One region of the Brevibacillus sp. FW301-21C12A genome, then DNA from elsewhere that is predicted to be linked to it. Evidence: riboswitches for the same ligand, from Rfam matches in the RefSeq annotation. Region 1 holds a riboswitch; the other holds the start of a gene.
What was found. A riboswitch is a leader RNA that binds a small molecule or an ion and turns the genes downstream of it on or off. The one in region 1 is predicted to bind FMN.
Positions count from the first base shown of each region.

Region 2: linked by a shared signal. The riboswitch ahead of ribD (bifunctional diaminohydroxyphosphoribosylaminopyrimidine deaminase/5-amino-6-(5-phosphoribosylamino)uracil reductase RibD) and the one ahead of AC3WQH_RS20980 (ECF transporter S component) in region 1 are both predicted to bind FMN.

Region 1 is NZ_JBYTBG010000044.1:8,263-15,694, reverse strand. Features, by position in the region: gene AC3WQH_RS20995 (ABC transporter ATP-binding protein) at 1-166, shown strand, start outside; gene AC3WQH_RS20990 (ABC transporter permease) at 159-953, shown strand; gene AC3WQH_RS20985 (ABC transporter permease) at 957-1,754, shown strand; FMN riboswitch at 2,113-2,269, shown strand; gene AC3WQH_RS20980 (ECF transporter S component) at 2,525-3,133, shown strand; gene proS (proline--tRNA ligase) at 3,451-4,917, shown strand; gene AC3WQH_RS20970 (HAD family hydrolase) at 5,010-5,648, opposite strand; gene AC3WQH_RS20965 (winged helix-turn-helix domain-containing protein) at 5,727-6,359, opposite strand; gene bcp (thioredoxin-dependent thiol peroxidase) at 6,511-6,981, shown strand; gene AC3WQH_RS20955 (M42 family metallopeptidase) at 7,016-7,432, shown strand, end outside.
Region 2 is NZ_JBYTBG010000057.1:15,234-22,665, reverse strand. Features, by position in the region: gene AC3WQH_RS23175 (MFS transporter) at 1-1,168, shown strand, start outside; gene yunB (sporulation protein YunB) at 1,211-1,936, shown strand; gene AC3WQH_RS23165 (hypothetical protein) at 2,127-2,543, opposite strand; gene AC3WQH_RS23160 (HAD family hydrolase) at 2,731-3,381, shown strand; FMN riboswitch at 3,468-3,613, shown strand; FMN riboswitch at 3,719-3,870, shown strand; gene ribD (bifunctional diaminohydroxyphosphoribosylaminopyrimidine deaminase/5-amino-6-(5-phosphoribosylamino)uracil reductase RibD) at 4,004-5,104, shown strand; gene AC3WQH_RS23150 (riboflavin synthase) at 5,212-5,883, shown strand; gene AC3WQH_RS23145 (bifunctional 3,4-dihydroxy-2-butanone-4-phosphate synthase/GTP cyclohydrolase II) at 5,902-7,101, shown strand; gene ribH (6,7-dimethyl-8-ribityllumazine synthase) at 7,116-7,432, shown strand, end outside.

The DNA.
Region 1 (7,432 bases):
CACCCTGAGCGTCAAGGTGCCGCAAAGCCAGGAAATGCTGCCGTTCGTCCTGTCCACGGTTATGTCGTCGTTCGAGGTCAGCGACGTGAAAATTATGGAGACGAGCACAGAGGACATCGTCCGCAACATTTACCAGGTAGATACAGAGGTGCGGGACCATGCATAGGCTCTACATGGAACTGATCCGCATGCGGTTTTTGACCATGCTCGCCTACCGGGTGAACTACTACAGCGGCATCATCATTTACGCGATCAACATCGGGGCCTACTACTTTTTGTGGGGCGCCATCTACGGCGACCAGCAGCAGCTTGGCGGGCTATCGGTCGAGCAGATGACCTCCTACGTGGCGATCGCCTGGATGTCGCGCGCTTTTTACTTTAACAACATTGACACGGAGATCGCCCAGGACGTTCGCGAGGGCAAGGTCGCCATCGAAATGATCCGTCCCTACAACTACTTGTCGGTGAAAACGGCGCAGGCGTTCGGGGAAGGGATTTTCCGCTTTCTGTTTTTCGCCGGGCCGGGGATTTTTCTCATCAGCCTGATTATTCCCTTTCACTTCCCGGCGACCGCGACCGGCTGGGGGCTGTACCTGCTCAGTCTGATGTTCGCTTTTCTCATTAATACGCAGATTAACCTGCTGACGGGTCTGTTCACGTTTTTCCTGTTCCGCAACGACGGGATGATGCGGGCGAAGCGGGTCGTCGTCGATCTGATGTCCGGCCTCGTGCTGCCGATCAGCTTTTTTCCGGGCTGGGCGCAGACCGTCATGGGCTTTCTGCCGTTTCAGGCCGTCAACTACTATCCGAGTCTGATTTTCACCGGAGCGATTACCCCTGGACGGGCCTGGGAATTGATCGGCTTTCAGGCGATCTGGATGGTGGTCATTCTGGTCCCCATTCTGGTTTTGTGGCGGATGGCCCGAAACCGGTTGGTCGTGCAAGGAGGGTAGACGATGCAAAACGTAAAACATATTATCGGCATTTTTGCCGACTACCTGGGCCAGTATTTCAAGACGAGGCTTGCCTACCGGGCTGACTTTTTCGGGGAGCTTGTGTCCAACCTCGTCTCCGAGCTGATTAACCTCGTGTTCATCATCGTCGTGTTCACGCACGTCCCGATGATGAAGGACTGGACGCGGGACGAAATCATTTTCATTTACGGGTTCTTTTTGGTGCCGTATGCGCTGTTCTCGATGTTTTTCGGCTTTTGGGACTTCAACGAGCGCTACATTATCCGGGGCGAAATGGATCGCATCCTGACCAGGCCGATTCACAATCTGGCGCAGGTTTGTCTGGAATCCATCGCGCCGGACCGCATTTTCGGCATCATCACGGGCCTGATTATTATGGGCTATGCGGCGATCCAGCTCGACCTGTCGTTTTACTGGTACGACCCGCTGATCTTCATCGGGCTGGTCGTGAGCGGCGCTCTCATCTACGGCGGCGTGTACACAGCGATTGCGGCGGTCAGCTTTTTCTCTGATTCGCGGACGGGAATCGCCCCGATGATCTACAACATTCAGCAGTACGGCCGCTATCCGGTGGATGTGTACAACAAAGCGATCCGCTTCGTGCTGACCTATGTACTGCCGTTTGCCTTCGTCGGCGTCTACCCGGCTGCCTACTTTTTGCGCAAAGAAGTCTGGTACACCTACGCGGCGTTTACTCCGCTCGTGGCTGTCGTTTTCTTTGGCCTCGGCCTGTTTGTGTGGAACTGGGGGGTCAGCAAATATCGGGGAGCGGGTTCGTAGCAGTCGCGGCCTGATTCGATGCTGGAGGAGCCGAATGTATATTTTTATTTGCGGCTCGTTATGATAACATTAGAGGTAACAAGCGAAAAAAAGACCGTCCGGCGGCAACCGGAGCGGTCTGTACAATGGAAGCTTCCCTCAAGGGGTTCGGCTCAAAATTTCTGGAAGAATAGACCGCTGGAATTGGGACTCAAGGGCGGTCTATTTCTTTTTGGTCAAGGTAACTACCAACCCGATCAAAGCGACCAGGAGCATATCCTATTAAATTCATCGGAAAACAATAAAAAATTGTCGATTTAGCCGTTTCCTCTATTGTCAAATCAAAAAAGCGCAGTATAATATGCAATAGACAACTACACAATTCCTTCGGGGCAGGGTGCAATTCCCGACCGGCGGTGATCGTGTCACGAGCACGTTAAGCCCGCGAGCCTCCCCAGCTTGTCAGCAAGCGACGGAGTGCAGGATCTGGTGAGATTCCAGAGCCGACAGTACAGTCTGGATGGGAGAAGGATGACGACAGTACGTTTTCTGCACGTGCTTGTTTGCCTGTGCAAACGGGAAAAGCTGCAAAAGGGGCATGCAAAATCAGCACCTTTTGTTTCGCGAACCTGTTTCCTGCACATGCTTTGTCATACGCCTGTAATCTGCCCTGAGAATCTTTCTCAGGGTATTTTTGCGTTTCCGCAGGCAAAGCGTATGAGTAGCAACACGTGTGGCACGACCACTGTTGCCATTCCTCAAAGAAGGAGAACAAAGAGGAGATGGTACACATGAAAGAAACAGCCTTGCATTCTTCGCGCAGAGCAACCCAGCGGATCGTGACGATTCCGATGCTGGCCGCCGTTGCCTTTATCCTGCAATTTTTGGAGGTTCCCGTTCCGCTGATGCCGAGCTTTCTGAAGCTTGATTTCAGCACGCTGCCAGCGTTGATCGGCGGGCTTATGTACGGTCCGGTGGCCGGAATCATCATCGAAGTTTTGAAAAATACATTGCACTTTCTGTTTAAAAATGCAGACGGACTCTTGATCGGCGAGATTGCCAATGTGATTGCCGGCGCCAGCTTCATTTTGCCGGCTATCCTGCTGCAACGCAGCGGCCAGGGCAAAAAAGGTTTTCTGACAGGGCTTGCGCTCGGGACATTGATGATGACGGTCGTCATGGCTGTCGCCAACGCATACGTCCTGCTCCCGGCTTACGCTGTGCTCTACCATATGCCGATGGCAGAACTGCTTGCGATGTTCAATGCGACGAGCGTCTGGTCCCTCGTCTTGGTCGGCATCGTGCCGTTCAACATTTTCAAAGGCGTCGTGCTCGCCTTGGTCGCCTATCCTGTTTACGCCAAGCTGGGCGCTCGCCTGGCCCTGCGTACCACAAATTGACATCGGCCTTTCGACTTGCTAAGATATGTTCTTAAACGAACCGTTTTTGTGAAAAGGCTATGAAAGGACCCGCAGCTATTTCCCTTGTTCCAGAGAGTCGGCCCTAGTCTGGAAGGCTGATACGAGGCATACCTGCACCCCATCCTGAAGCCGCCAGCGACGAGCTGGTCCGGTCGCCCCGCCGTTATCGGGTTGGAAAAGAGGACTGTGGCACAAGCCATGGTCAATCAGGGTGGTACCGCGGAAGTCAATCCTCCGTCCCTTTTGGGATGGGGGATTTTTTGCATTTCATGCGAAGAAAAAAGGAGCGTAGAAGGATGAAAGAGGACAAAGCGTTTGTAAAAGAAATTACACCGCAGTCGGAAGATTTTTCGCGCTGGTACATTGATGCGATCAAAAAGGCGGACTTGATGGACTACACCCCGGTGCGCGGCTGCATCGTCTTCAAGCCCGACGGCTTCGAGCTGTGGGAGCGGATTCAGGAGGCGATGGACAAACGGTTCAAGGAAACCGGACATCGCAATGCCTACTTCCCGATGCTGATTCCCGAGTCGTTTTTCCAAAAAGAAAAAGAGCACATCGAGGGCTTCAACCCAGAACTGCCATGGGTGACCGAAGCGGGCGGCGAACAGTTGGAGGAAAAGCTCGCCCTGCGCCCGACCTCGGAGACGATCATCGGCCACATGTACAGCCAGTGGATTCAGAGCTACCGCGACTTGCCGATCCTGATTAACCAGTGGGCCAACGTGTTCCGCTGGGAAAAGCGCACGATGCCGTTTTTGCGCACATCGGAATTTCTCTGGCAGGAAGGCCACACCGCCCATGCGACAGAAGAAGAGGCGCGCCAGGAAACGATGCAGATGCTCGAAATTTATCGCGAAGTAGTCGAGCAGGAGCTGGCGATTCCGGTATGGAAAGGGCAAAAGACGCCGAGCGAGCGCTTCGCGGGTGCGGTTGACACGTACTCGATCGAAGCGATGATGAAGGACGGAAAAGCCGTGCAGGCAGGTACCTCGCACTATTTGGGCGACAAGTTTGCGCGCGGCTTCGAGATCAAGTTTTTGGACCGCGACAATCAGTTCAAGTACGTGCATACGACCTCGTGGGGCAGCTCGACGCGGCTCATCGGCTCGATGATTATGGTGCACGGCGACGACCGCGGCCTGGCGCTGCCGCCACGGATGGCGCCTACGCAAGTCATCATGATTCCGGTAGGTCCGATGAAGCTGCGGGAAAAAGTGATGGAGGCGTTCGATCCGCTTTTCGACGAGATCAAAGCGGCAGGGGTTCGCGTGCGTGCCGACTTGCGTGAAGAGACGCCGGGCTGGAAGTTCAACGAATGGGAAATGCGCGGGGTGCCGCTGCGCCTGGAGCTTGGGCCGCGCGATGTGGAAAACGGTCAGGCGATCCTGGCCCGCCGCGATACGGGCGAAAAAGTGACCGTGCCGCTGGCGGGAATTGCCCAGACGATTGCGAAGCTGCTCGAAGACATCCAGCAAAACATGTTCCAAAAAGCGCTGGCCTTCCGGGAAGCTAATTCTCATCTCGACGTCGACACGATGGAGCAGTTGGCTGCGCACATCGCCAACTGCGAAAGCGAGAACCGCCCAAGCGGCTGGGTGCTGGCCGGCTGGTGCGGAGACGACGCTTGCGAAGCCAAGGTCAAGGAAGAAACCAAATTTACCTCCCGCAACATTCCGTTCGATCCGCCTGCCCAAAAAGCAGCCTGCATTTGCTGCGGCAAAGAGGCGAAGCATACGGTCTGGTTCGGGCGGGCGTACTAGGCGGTTCTGGTAACGCATACGCTTGAACCGAAAACAAGGGAGTGCCCCTCGCGTGAAAAAGAGGGCACTCCCTTTTTGCCTGTGCGAAAAACTTAGCGGCCGAGCACCCAGTCGGCAAAAACCTGTGCGTCGGAAAAGCGGTAGTCCGGCTCCGGATCGAAGCTTCCGGCCTTTTGCGTGACGGGCAGCCAATCGACCCCGACCGTCGTAAGCCCTGCCGCACGCCCGGCCACGATGTCGGCATCGCTGTCGCCTACAAAAATCGTCTCCCCGGCCGTTGAGCCAAGCTCTTTCAGCGCAGTAAAAATGCCTTCCGGGTGCGGCTTTGGCTGGCTCACGTCATCGCCTGTAATCACGACGGAAAAATACGTTTCCAGTCCCCACTCGCGCAAGGAAATATCTGCGCTTCTCCGTCCTTTTCCCGTGACGATTCCCATCTGGACTCCAGCCGCGTGCAACTGCTCCAGCATGCGGGCGATTTCCCCGGGGTTTTGCACCCGGGCATGCTCGCTCGTGTAGATGGCAAAAAAATGATCCAGTGCCGCGGCATGCTCGTGTGCGGGCAGCCTGTTTTGCAAAATGCCTGTCTCCGTCGGCCCGAACAGCGCGACGATTTGCTCGTCTGTGTAATGCTCCTGCAAAAAGCGCTGAAAAGTCGAGCGAAAAGCCGTGAAGATGAGCGGGAGCGTATCGGCGACGGTTCCGTCAAAATCAAACAGAATGGTGCGCATCATCCACCCTCCTTTTGGGCTGAAAAACAAAGAAAAACCATCTTTCTTGATGGTTTTCCTGGTGTGGTTCTCTGCTTTTTACAGAGGCTTGTCCTGATCGTCTGCATCCTCAAACGGTTCTTCCGAATCGTCAGTCGGGTCAGCAGGCGTCAACGGGAACAGAACGTCGAAAAACTTGAATTTGCGGCGTCCCGGCTCGTTTTTAAAGCCTTTGTACTTCTGCAAAAGATCGCTGATGTCGTCGACCAGTTGGTTGCGTTCTTCCTGGCTCAAATAAAATTCAGTCAGGTTAAAAGCAAACGTGTTCTGGTATTCCTTGCGAACATCCTGATCGCTTGCCACGAAGCGGTTGAGTGTCCTCATGAGATCCTTTTCTGTCGTGCGAAACGGAGTGAACATGACGTCACTCAATTGCTGTGCGTTTTCCTCAATCATAAGCTGAAGCTTAACCTGAATCACCTTGGCGACTGGCTCGTAATATTTCTCAACGATGGAACCTTTGACGCGGGTATCCACCTGTTCGAGCAAACCAACACGCACGAGCTCCTTCACGTGGTAGTGAAGACGTGCAGCATTTTCGCCTAGTTCCGTAGCGATTTGTTTGGCCGTACGCGGCTCCAAATCCTCGAAGAGTTCTAAAATCTTAACCCGTTCTGCTATGGCAAGGGATTTAAGCGCTTCTGGATCGGTTACTTCAAAAAACTCTTTCATGCCAATTCTCACCATCCAACTGACTAGGCCATTTTTTTATTTTTCTTAATTAATTCTATCGTTTTCTAATTGAAAGCGCAACGTATATGCGGATGAAGTGCCTGTAAGCTTGTGGTAAAATGAGACAAGTGATTTTTACGGAGGGATGAGCATGATCGCAAGCGGACAAGCCGCGCCGTTATTTACATTGCAGGCCAATCAGGATCAGACGATTTCACTTTCCCAATTCCGCGGGAAAAATGTTGTGCTTTATTTTTATCCGAAGGACATGACGCCAGGCTGCACGACAGAGGCGTGTGATTTCCGGGACTACCATCCGCAGTTCGCTGAGCTGAATACAGTCGTACTCGGGATCAGCCCGGATTCAGTCAAATCGCACGACAAGTTTATTGCCAAGCACGAGCTGCCGTTTCCGCTGTTGGCAGACCCGGAGCACGAGGTGGCAGAAGCGTACGGAGTGTGGGTGCTGAAAAAAATGTACGGCCGCGAGTACATGGGGATCGAGCGGACGACCTTTGTGATCGACAAGGAAGGAAACATCGCAAAGGTCTGGCCAAAAGTAAAGGTGAAAGGGCACGTACAGGAAGTGCTTCAATTCATCAAGGAAGAGCTGCAAGGCTGACAGGCAGAGTTGATACATAGAGGAGGAGCATTTCATGAGTGTGTCTACAGAGTATGTGGTTCAATCCTTTTGCCAATTGGCGAACATCCCGAGTCCGTCCGGCAACACAGCCAAAGTCATGGCGTGGGTAGCGCAGGAGCTGGAACAGCTCGGCGTCGAGTACAAGCGGACGAACAAAGGCGCGATTGTAGCGACTGTGCCGGGAGCGCGTGACGACAAGGCGCGCCTGCTGACAGCGCACGTCGATACGCTTGGCGCGATGGTCAAGGAAATCAAAAGCAACGGCCGTTTGAAGCTGACTTTGATCGGCGGCTTTGAGTTCAATGCAATTGAAGGGGAGCATTGCACGGTGGAAACCGCGAGCGGCCGCCTCGTCACCGGAACGATTTTGTCCTCGAAGGCTTCCGTCCACGTGTACGGCCGCGATGCAGGCAAGGCGGAAAGAACAGAC
Region 2 (7,432 bases), on a different contig from region 1:
TTCGCTTGGCTCGCGAATGGATTTGATCGCGTGCAGCGCGTTGATTTTCACATTTGAGCATAGCGCCTTTTGGCTGACGGCCTTTTTTGTCGCCCGTCAGGTAGGCGGCATGCTGTTCAGCCCGTTTGCGGGCATGCTGGCTGACCGGATGGACCGCAGGCATGCCATGATCGCAAGCGATATCGGAGCAGGACTTGCGCTTCTCGCAATCATCGCTGCTCCGCATCCGTATGTCGTGGTTGCCGCAGCGTTTCTCAAAGGCATGCTGTACACGCTGTTTACGATCAGCTTTCAGGCTTCGCTGCCGCAGATGTTCGGGATGGAGCGGCTGGTGTGGGTGAACGGGCTCAAGGTGCGCCTGGAATCGCTCGTAGGCATGGCGGGCTTTGTGCTGGGGGGCTTTTTGACTGACCGTGTTGGCTACGCGCTCGTCATTGGCGCAGATGCAGCCAGCTTCTTCCTCTCGGCTTTGCTCTTGACCCGGATGCGCTGGGAGAGCCGGGCATGGCCGAAAAGCGGGGCGGCTGGCGAGCGCTCTGCCGGAGACAGCGGGGGGAAGCAAAAGGAGCGTGGCATGCGGGCAGCCGTCAGGTACTTGCAAAGAGCGCCCGTATTGCTTGCCATCAGCCTGCTGGCTGCGCCGCTGTCGATCAGCACGGCTTCGCATAACTACGGTTTGCCGTTTTTGGCAGATCAGATTAGCCACGGGGACGCGACCTTGCACGGGATGATGTGGTCAGTCATGAGTGTCGGCGGCCTGCTCGGCGCTTATCTGGTGGCGCGCATTCCCGTTGCGCCTTGGCCTGGGATGCTGGGGGCGCATTGGCTCCTGGCTGTGTTCATCGTGCTTGCGTTTGCCGCCGACGGTGCGGTTTGGGCGCTGCTTTTGCTCGCGGGCGCGGGGCTTTTTGGCGGAGCGGCTCAAGTATTGGAGAGCACGCTGTTGCAGCAGGCCAAAAACGAGGTGCGCGGCAAGGTGCTGGGGGTACAGGGCTTGTTTAGCCGCAGCGGGTTTTTTGTCGGATTTTTGGCGGCGCCCGCGATTTCCGCTGTCTTAGGATTGGCAGCGATGGTCGCCGTCGCGCAGGCGCTTTTGGCTCTGGCACTGCTCGGTCTGGGATGCTATGTGCGCAAGGCACAGCAAGCGGGTGGCGCTCGTCGCGGGTAGTCTTTTTTCCCGTCACTCACCATAGGATGTACCAATTGGGAGGTGACGGGAGTGGCTATATTTCGACCCCGTCGGCGTTGGAGAAACCCGCTTTCCCGAACGAAAGCGTTTTTGATCGCGCTGGTGATTTTTTTTGTGCTGTCGATTCAGACGCTCGTTTTTTTGCAGCATCGGCTGGAGCCGACACTGTTGATCCTGGCTACTCAAAAAGCAGAGCAATTGGCGAAGGAAGCGATTACGGATGCGGTCACCAAGCGGATTTCCCAGCAAGGCGTCGACTTCAACCAGATCGTGAAGATCGAAAAGAACAACGAGGGGCAAATTCAGGCGTATCAGTTCAACTTCAAGGAGTACGCAAGAATTGTCGGCGAAACCACCTCGCGCGTCCAGAACAAGCTCCAGGAGTTCGAGACGGAAAAAGTGGACCGCACGATTCCGCTTGGCCTGGCGACAGGGAATACGTTTCTGGCGCAAATGGGGCCGAACTTGCCCGTGACCTTCGTGCCGATCGGCTCTGTGAAAACGAAGCTGGATACAGAGCTGAAGGAGGCGGGCATCAACATGGTGCTCGCCAAGGTCTACATTTTCGTAGAGGTCGACTTGCGCATCGTCATTCCGTTTGCGACCGAGGAGCAGACGGTTACGACGAAAATCCCGATCACGCACTCCCTCATCATCGGCGACGTGCCGCAGTATTTGTACAACAATCCGGAAGGCAAGCCGGATGTGCCGCGTGCGCCCATGGAAGGTATGGACGACAGCCCGTAGAAGGCGCGGCGGAAACGAAAAAAAGCGGCAGCGTGCGAGCTGTCGCTTTTTTCATGGAGATGGCTGCCCTTGCTTACTGCTCCGCCCAGGTGACAGTCAGCTCGATGACGCCTTCCTGGCCGCTGAGCGGGCCGCCGATCATCGACCAGGACTGTTTTTTCTCGATGTTGCCTCCCTGAATAATGATGTTTTAGTCGTCGATGGTTTGCCCGGAGTCAGAGAGGTTTTGCGTCTTGAAGTAGTCTTTGTACAGCTTGGTTACGGCTGGCATGCTTTCCTTTGTGCTGAAAATGAGCAGGACAAACTTTTTGCCGTCTTTGATTTCGGAATGCGAGGTGCTAATTTCGGCGACCTCCGGGAGCGGGAAATCGGCTGGGAGATATTCCGGCCGCTTCTGTTCAGAGGCAGGCTGGGCAGCAGTGTCGCCGGAAGTTTGCTGGGTCGGCTGTTGCGCAGTCTGCTGTGCTGGTTGCTGCGCTGACTGTTGCGGTGTTTGCTGTTCCGCTTGCTGTGCCGGTTGATCCACTGAAGCTGGCTGGCTGCACGCACTGATCGCCACTGCTGCGAAGAGCGACAGAGCGACGTGCGCCCACGCTTTCTTTTTCATCACGTATCATCAGCTCCTCTTCATCATACGTAGAAAATATTCTATGTCATTTTTGGTTCTCCATATGGAAAAAGTCCTGTTTCCAGCATTCGGCAATCGGGGGAGCAGCTTGTTTGCTATACTGAAAAAAGCGGCTTGCGAGCGCAAGAGACGGGAACGGACCGAAGACGAGGGGGCTGGAAAGGAAATGAACAGACGCTTTGCAACAGGCATCATTTTTGACATGGACAATACGCTGCTGCACTCGAAGATCAATTTTGCGGAAATGAAGCGGGCAATTTTTCAGTTGTGGACGGAGCATGGTCTGATAGAGCCGACCTTCGACTGGCACAGCCATACCGCCTCGCAACTGATCGAGCTTGGCCGAAAGTCGGGCAGGCTGACCAGCCAGCTCGAACAGGAGATGTGGGGAGCCGTCACGGCAATCGAAAAGGCGGGAATGCACGAGGCTGTTCTCGAGAACCATGCCCAGGAAGTACTCGCGCAGCTCATGGAGCGGCATCATTTGTTCATTTTGACCAACAACGCCTACGCTGCCGCAGAGGAAGCGCTGCACCAAACCGGTATTGCGGGCTGCTTCGAGAAGATTGTGGCGCGCGAGCAGATGACGACCTTGAAGCCGCACCCGTCCGGGATTCATTACATTCGCAGGCAGTATCCCGATATGCCTGCTTCGGCCTGGACGATGGTCGGGGATTCCTGGATTGACGGAAAAGCCGCGCAGGACGGGGAGGTGGCGTTTATCGCCTACCAGGGACATGCGCAAGACATGGAGCGCCATGACGTGGCACCGCAAGCGTACATTGCGGATTTGCGCGAGCTGCTGACTATGTTGTAACAAAGCTTGCAGGCAGGAGAAAAACACTTCTGCCTAAAAAAATGACAGCGAACGTGAAAAATGTGCTATACTTTGCCTAACTGAATACCAGCCTTCAGGGTAGGGTGAAATTCCCGACCGGCGGTAATGACGAACGCACGTCTGAGCCCGCGACTCGCTATCGCAGTTGGATAGCGACTGACTTGGTGCAAATCCAAGGCCGACGGTAAAGTCCGGATGGGAGAAGGTATTGGCATAACCTCAGAGCTGTTTTTTCAAAAACAGGCATTTGCGAGGTTTCTTTCCCTACGCCCTGAGCATGTTCTCACGGGCGTTTTTTATTCCGCAACTTCATAGCGAAAATCTTCAGGGCAAGGTGAAATTCCTGACCGGCGGTAATGGCGATGGCGAACCATCGTCTGAGCCCGCGACTCGTGGACCGTGACGGTTTGCGACTGATCTGGTGCAACTCCAGAGCCGACGGTAAAGTCCGGATGGAAGAAGAGCTGACTGCGCTTTTTGGCATCGTTATTTTTGCAAAAAACGAATGCGAGAAGGCTTCTTTCCCTGTGCCCTGAAACGCTTGAGGTTTCGAGGGCTTTTTGTTTTGGCTGGAATCCAGGCAGGAAAAAGGAGGTTTTACATGGAGCAGGACAAGCGGTTCATGGCATTGGCGCTGGAGCTGGCGCGCTCGGCCCACGGCCAGACCAGCCCCAATCCACTGGTCGGTGCAGTCCTGGTGAGCAACGGAGCAGTTGCAGGCATGGGCGCGCATTTGCGTGCCGGGGAGCCGCATGCGGAGGTGCATGCGCTGCGCATGGCAGGGGAAAAGGCGGCTGGCGCTACTTTGTACGTGACGCTGGAGCCGTGCAGCCACTTCGGAAAAACGCCCCCTTGCGCCGATGCGGTAGTGGCGGCGGGGATTCGCCGGGCTGTGATTGCGACGCTGGACCCGAATCCGCTCGTGGCTGGAAAAGGCGTGGAGAAGCTGCGCGCCGCAGGAGTGGAAGTGCTCGTCGGGGTAGGCGAAGCGGAAGCGAAAAGGCTCAACGAGGTGTTTTTCCACTACATCACGACGAAGCGCCCGTTTGTGACGGTGAAAACGGCGAGCACGCTGGACGGCAAAATCGCTTCGGTCACAGGACACAGCCGCTGGATCACGGGCGAACGGGCGCGCGCGGAGGTGCACGAACTGCGGAGACAGCACGATGCGATTTTGGTCGGGGTAGGAACCGTTTTGGCGGACGATCCGCTTTTGACGGCCAGACAAGGGGAGCAGTTGTATGGGCGGCAGCCTGTGCGGATCGTCCTGGACAGCGAGCTTCGCACGCCACTTGCAGCGCGCGTGATCGAAAATGCGGATGCGCCGACCTGGATTTTCACGACAGAGGCGGCTCCGCCAGAAAAGCGTGCGGCATTGGCGGCAAAAGGCGTCAGGCTGTTTGTGGCAAGCGGACAAATTTCGGTGGAAAACGTACTGGATACGCTGGGCGAGTGCGGGATTACTTCGCTGCTGGTTGAAGGCGGGCAGGCAGTGAACGGGGCGTTTTTACAGGCGCGCGCGATCCAGAAGATCGTCAGCTACGTGTCGTTGAAGCTGATCGGCGGAAGCGGCGCGCCCACGCCATTTGGCGGACCGGGCTTCGCCACGATGGATCAGACTGTCCGGCTTGCGGATGCAACTGTCGAGCTGCTGGATGAGCAGGACGTGCGCATAAGCGGTTATCCGCTATGGGAAAAGTAGCTGGAAGCAGGTTTTCCGTTTTCTGCGCATTCGCGCCAGAGAGCAGCAGTCGCCAGACGACGGGAGCAAATTTTTGTTCAGAAAGCACAAAGAGGAGGAAAAGGCCGATGTTTACCGGACTGGTGGAGGAAGTCGGAACGTTGGAATCCAGCACAGGCAACGGGCAGGCGAGTCGGCTGGTCATTCGGGCGCAGCGGGTGCTGGAAGGCGTCAAGCTCGGCGACAGTATCGCCGTCAACGGGATTTGCCTGACGGTCACGTCTTTTTCGGCTCGGCATTTTAGCGTAGATGTCATGCCGGAGACGATGAAAAAGACAACCCTCCGTCACCTGCGCACAGGCCAGCGGGTCAATCTGGAGCGGGCGATGCGGCTGGGCGACCGCTTTGGCGGGCATATCGTCTCCGGGCATATCGACGGAACGGGCACGATTTTGTCCCGAGAGCCGCACGCCAACGCTGTGCTGTTTCGCATTGAAGCCGCGCCGGAGCTGTTACGATACGTCATCAGGCAAGGCTCGATCTGCGTCGATGGCATCAGTCTTACGGTCGTGGACGTTGCCGATGCGCATTTTTCGGTGTCGATCATCCCGCATACGCTGGCAGCGACCAGCCTGCACGATCGGCGCGCGGGCGATCAGGTGAACCTGGAGACAGATATTATCGGCAAGTACGTCGAGCGGCTTTTGGGCTATCGCGGCAAGCCAGCAGGCGGCAATCAGACCGAAGCAAAAGGCGCGAAAATCAGCATGGCTTTTTTGCAGGAAAACGGATTCGTTTGAACGAGGAGGGACAAGCCCATGTTTCATCGCATAGAAGAGGCGCTGGAAGATTTGCGCCAAGGAAAAGCCATCATCGTCGTGGATGACGAGGATCGGGAAAATGAAGGGGACTTCGTCTGCCTGGCGGAAGCGGCTGCGCCGGAGATGATTAACTTTATGGCGACGCACGGGCGCGGTCTTGTCTGCGTCCCGGTGACGGAGGAACAGGCCGCGCGGCTTGCGCTCACCCCAATGGTCAGGCACAACACGGACAAGCAAGGGACGGCGTTTACCGTGTCGATTGACGAGGTGAGCACGCATACAGGCATCTCGGCGCAGGAGCGTTCGCAGACCGTGCTGGCGATGCTGGACGAGCGGAAGACGGCAGAGGACTTTCGCAGGCCGGGGCATATTTTTCCGCTGATTGCGAGAGCCGGGGGCGTTTTGCGGCGGGCGGGCCATACCGAAGCGGCGGTGGACCTCGCCCGGCTGGCGGGGAGCGTGCCCGCAGGTGTCATTTGTGAAATCATGAACGAGGATGGCTCGATGGCGCGGTTGCCGCAGCTCGTGGAGATCGCTCGCCGCTTCGACTTGAAGCTGATTACGATTGCCGATCTGATCGCCTACCGGATGCGCACCGAATCGCACGTGCGAAAAGAAATCGAAGTGAGCCTGCCGACGAGCTATGGCGATTTTCGGATCGCCGCCTATACGAACGAGCTGGACGGCAAAGAGCACGTGGCGCTCATCAAGGGCGAGATTGATTCGGCCAAGCCCGTTCTCGTCCGGGTGCATTCCGAGTGCCTCACAGGAGATATTTTCGGGTCCCACCGCTGCGATTGCGGCCCGCAACTGCATGCTGCGCTGGAGCAGATCGAGGCGGCGGGCTCCGGCATCCTTTTGTACATGCGCCAGGAAGGCCGCGGCATCGGGCTTATTAACAAGCTGCGCGCCTACAAGCTGCAGGAGGAAGGGCTGGATACGGTGGAGGCGAACGAAAAGCTCGGATTCCCCGCCGATCTGCGCGATTACGGCATCGGGGCGCAAATTCTCCGCGACCTGGGCGTGCAAAAAATGCGGCTTTTGACCAATAACCCGCGCAAAATCCGGGGGCTGGACGGCTACGGGCTGAAGGTGGAGGAACGGGTGCCGCTGCAAATGCAGGCACATCCGCACAACAAACGGTATTTGTCGACCAAACAGGAGAAGCTGGGACACCTGCTTCATTTCAAAGGCTAAGGAGAGTGGAGAAGATGAGAACATTTGAGGGACATTTGGTAGGAACGGGCTTGCGCGTAGGGATTGTAGCAGGAAGATTTAACGAGCTGATCGTCAGCAAGCTGGTAGGCGGTGCGCTCGATGCGTTGAAGCGCCACGGCGTAGAGGAAGACAACGTAGACGTGGCCTGGGTGCCGGGCGCTTTTGAAATTCCGTTGATCGCGAAAAAAATGGCCGAGTCGGGGCGCTATGACGCGGTTGTGACATTGGGCGCGGTCATCCGCGGAGCGACTCCGCACTTCGACTACGTCTGCAACGAAGCAGCCAAAGGCGTCGCCTCGCTGTCGCTTTC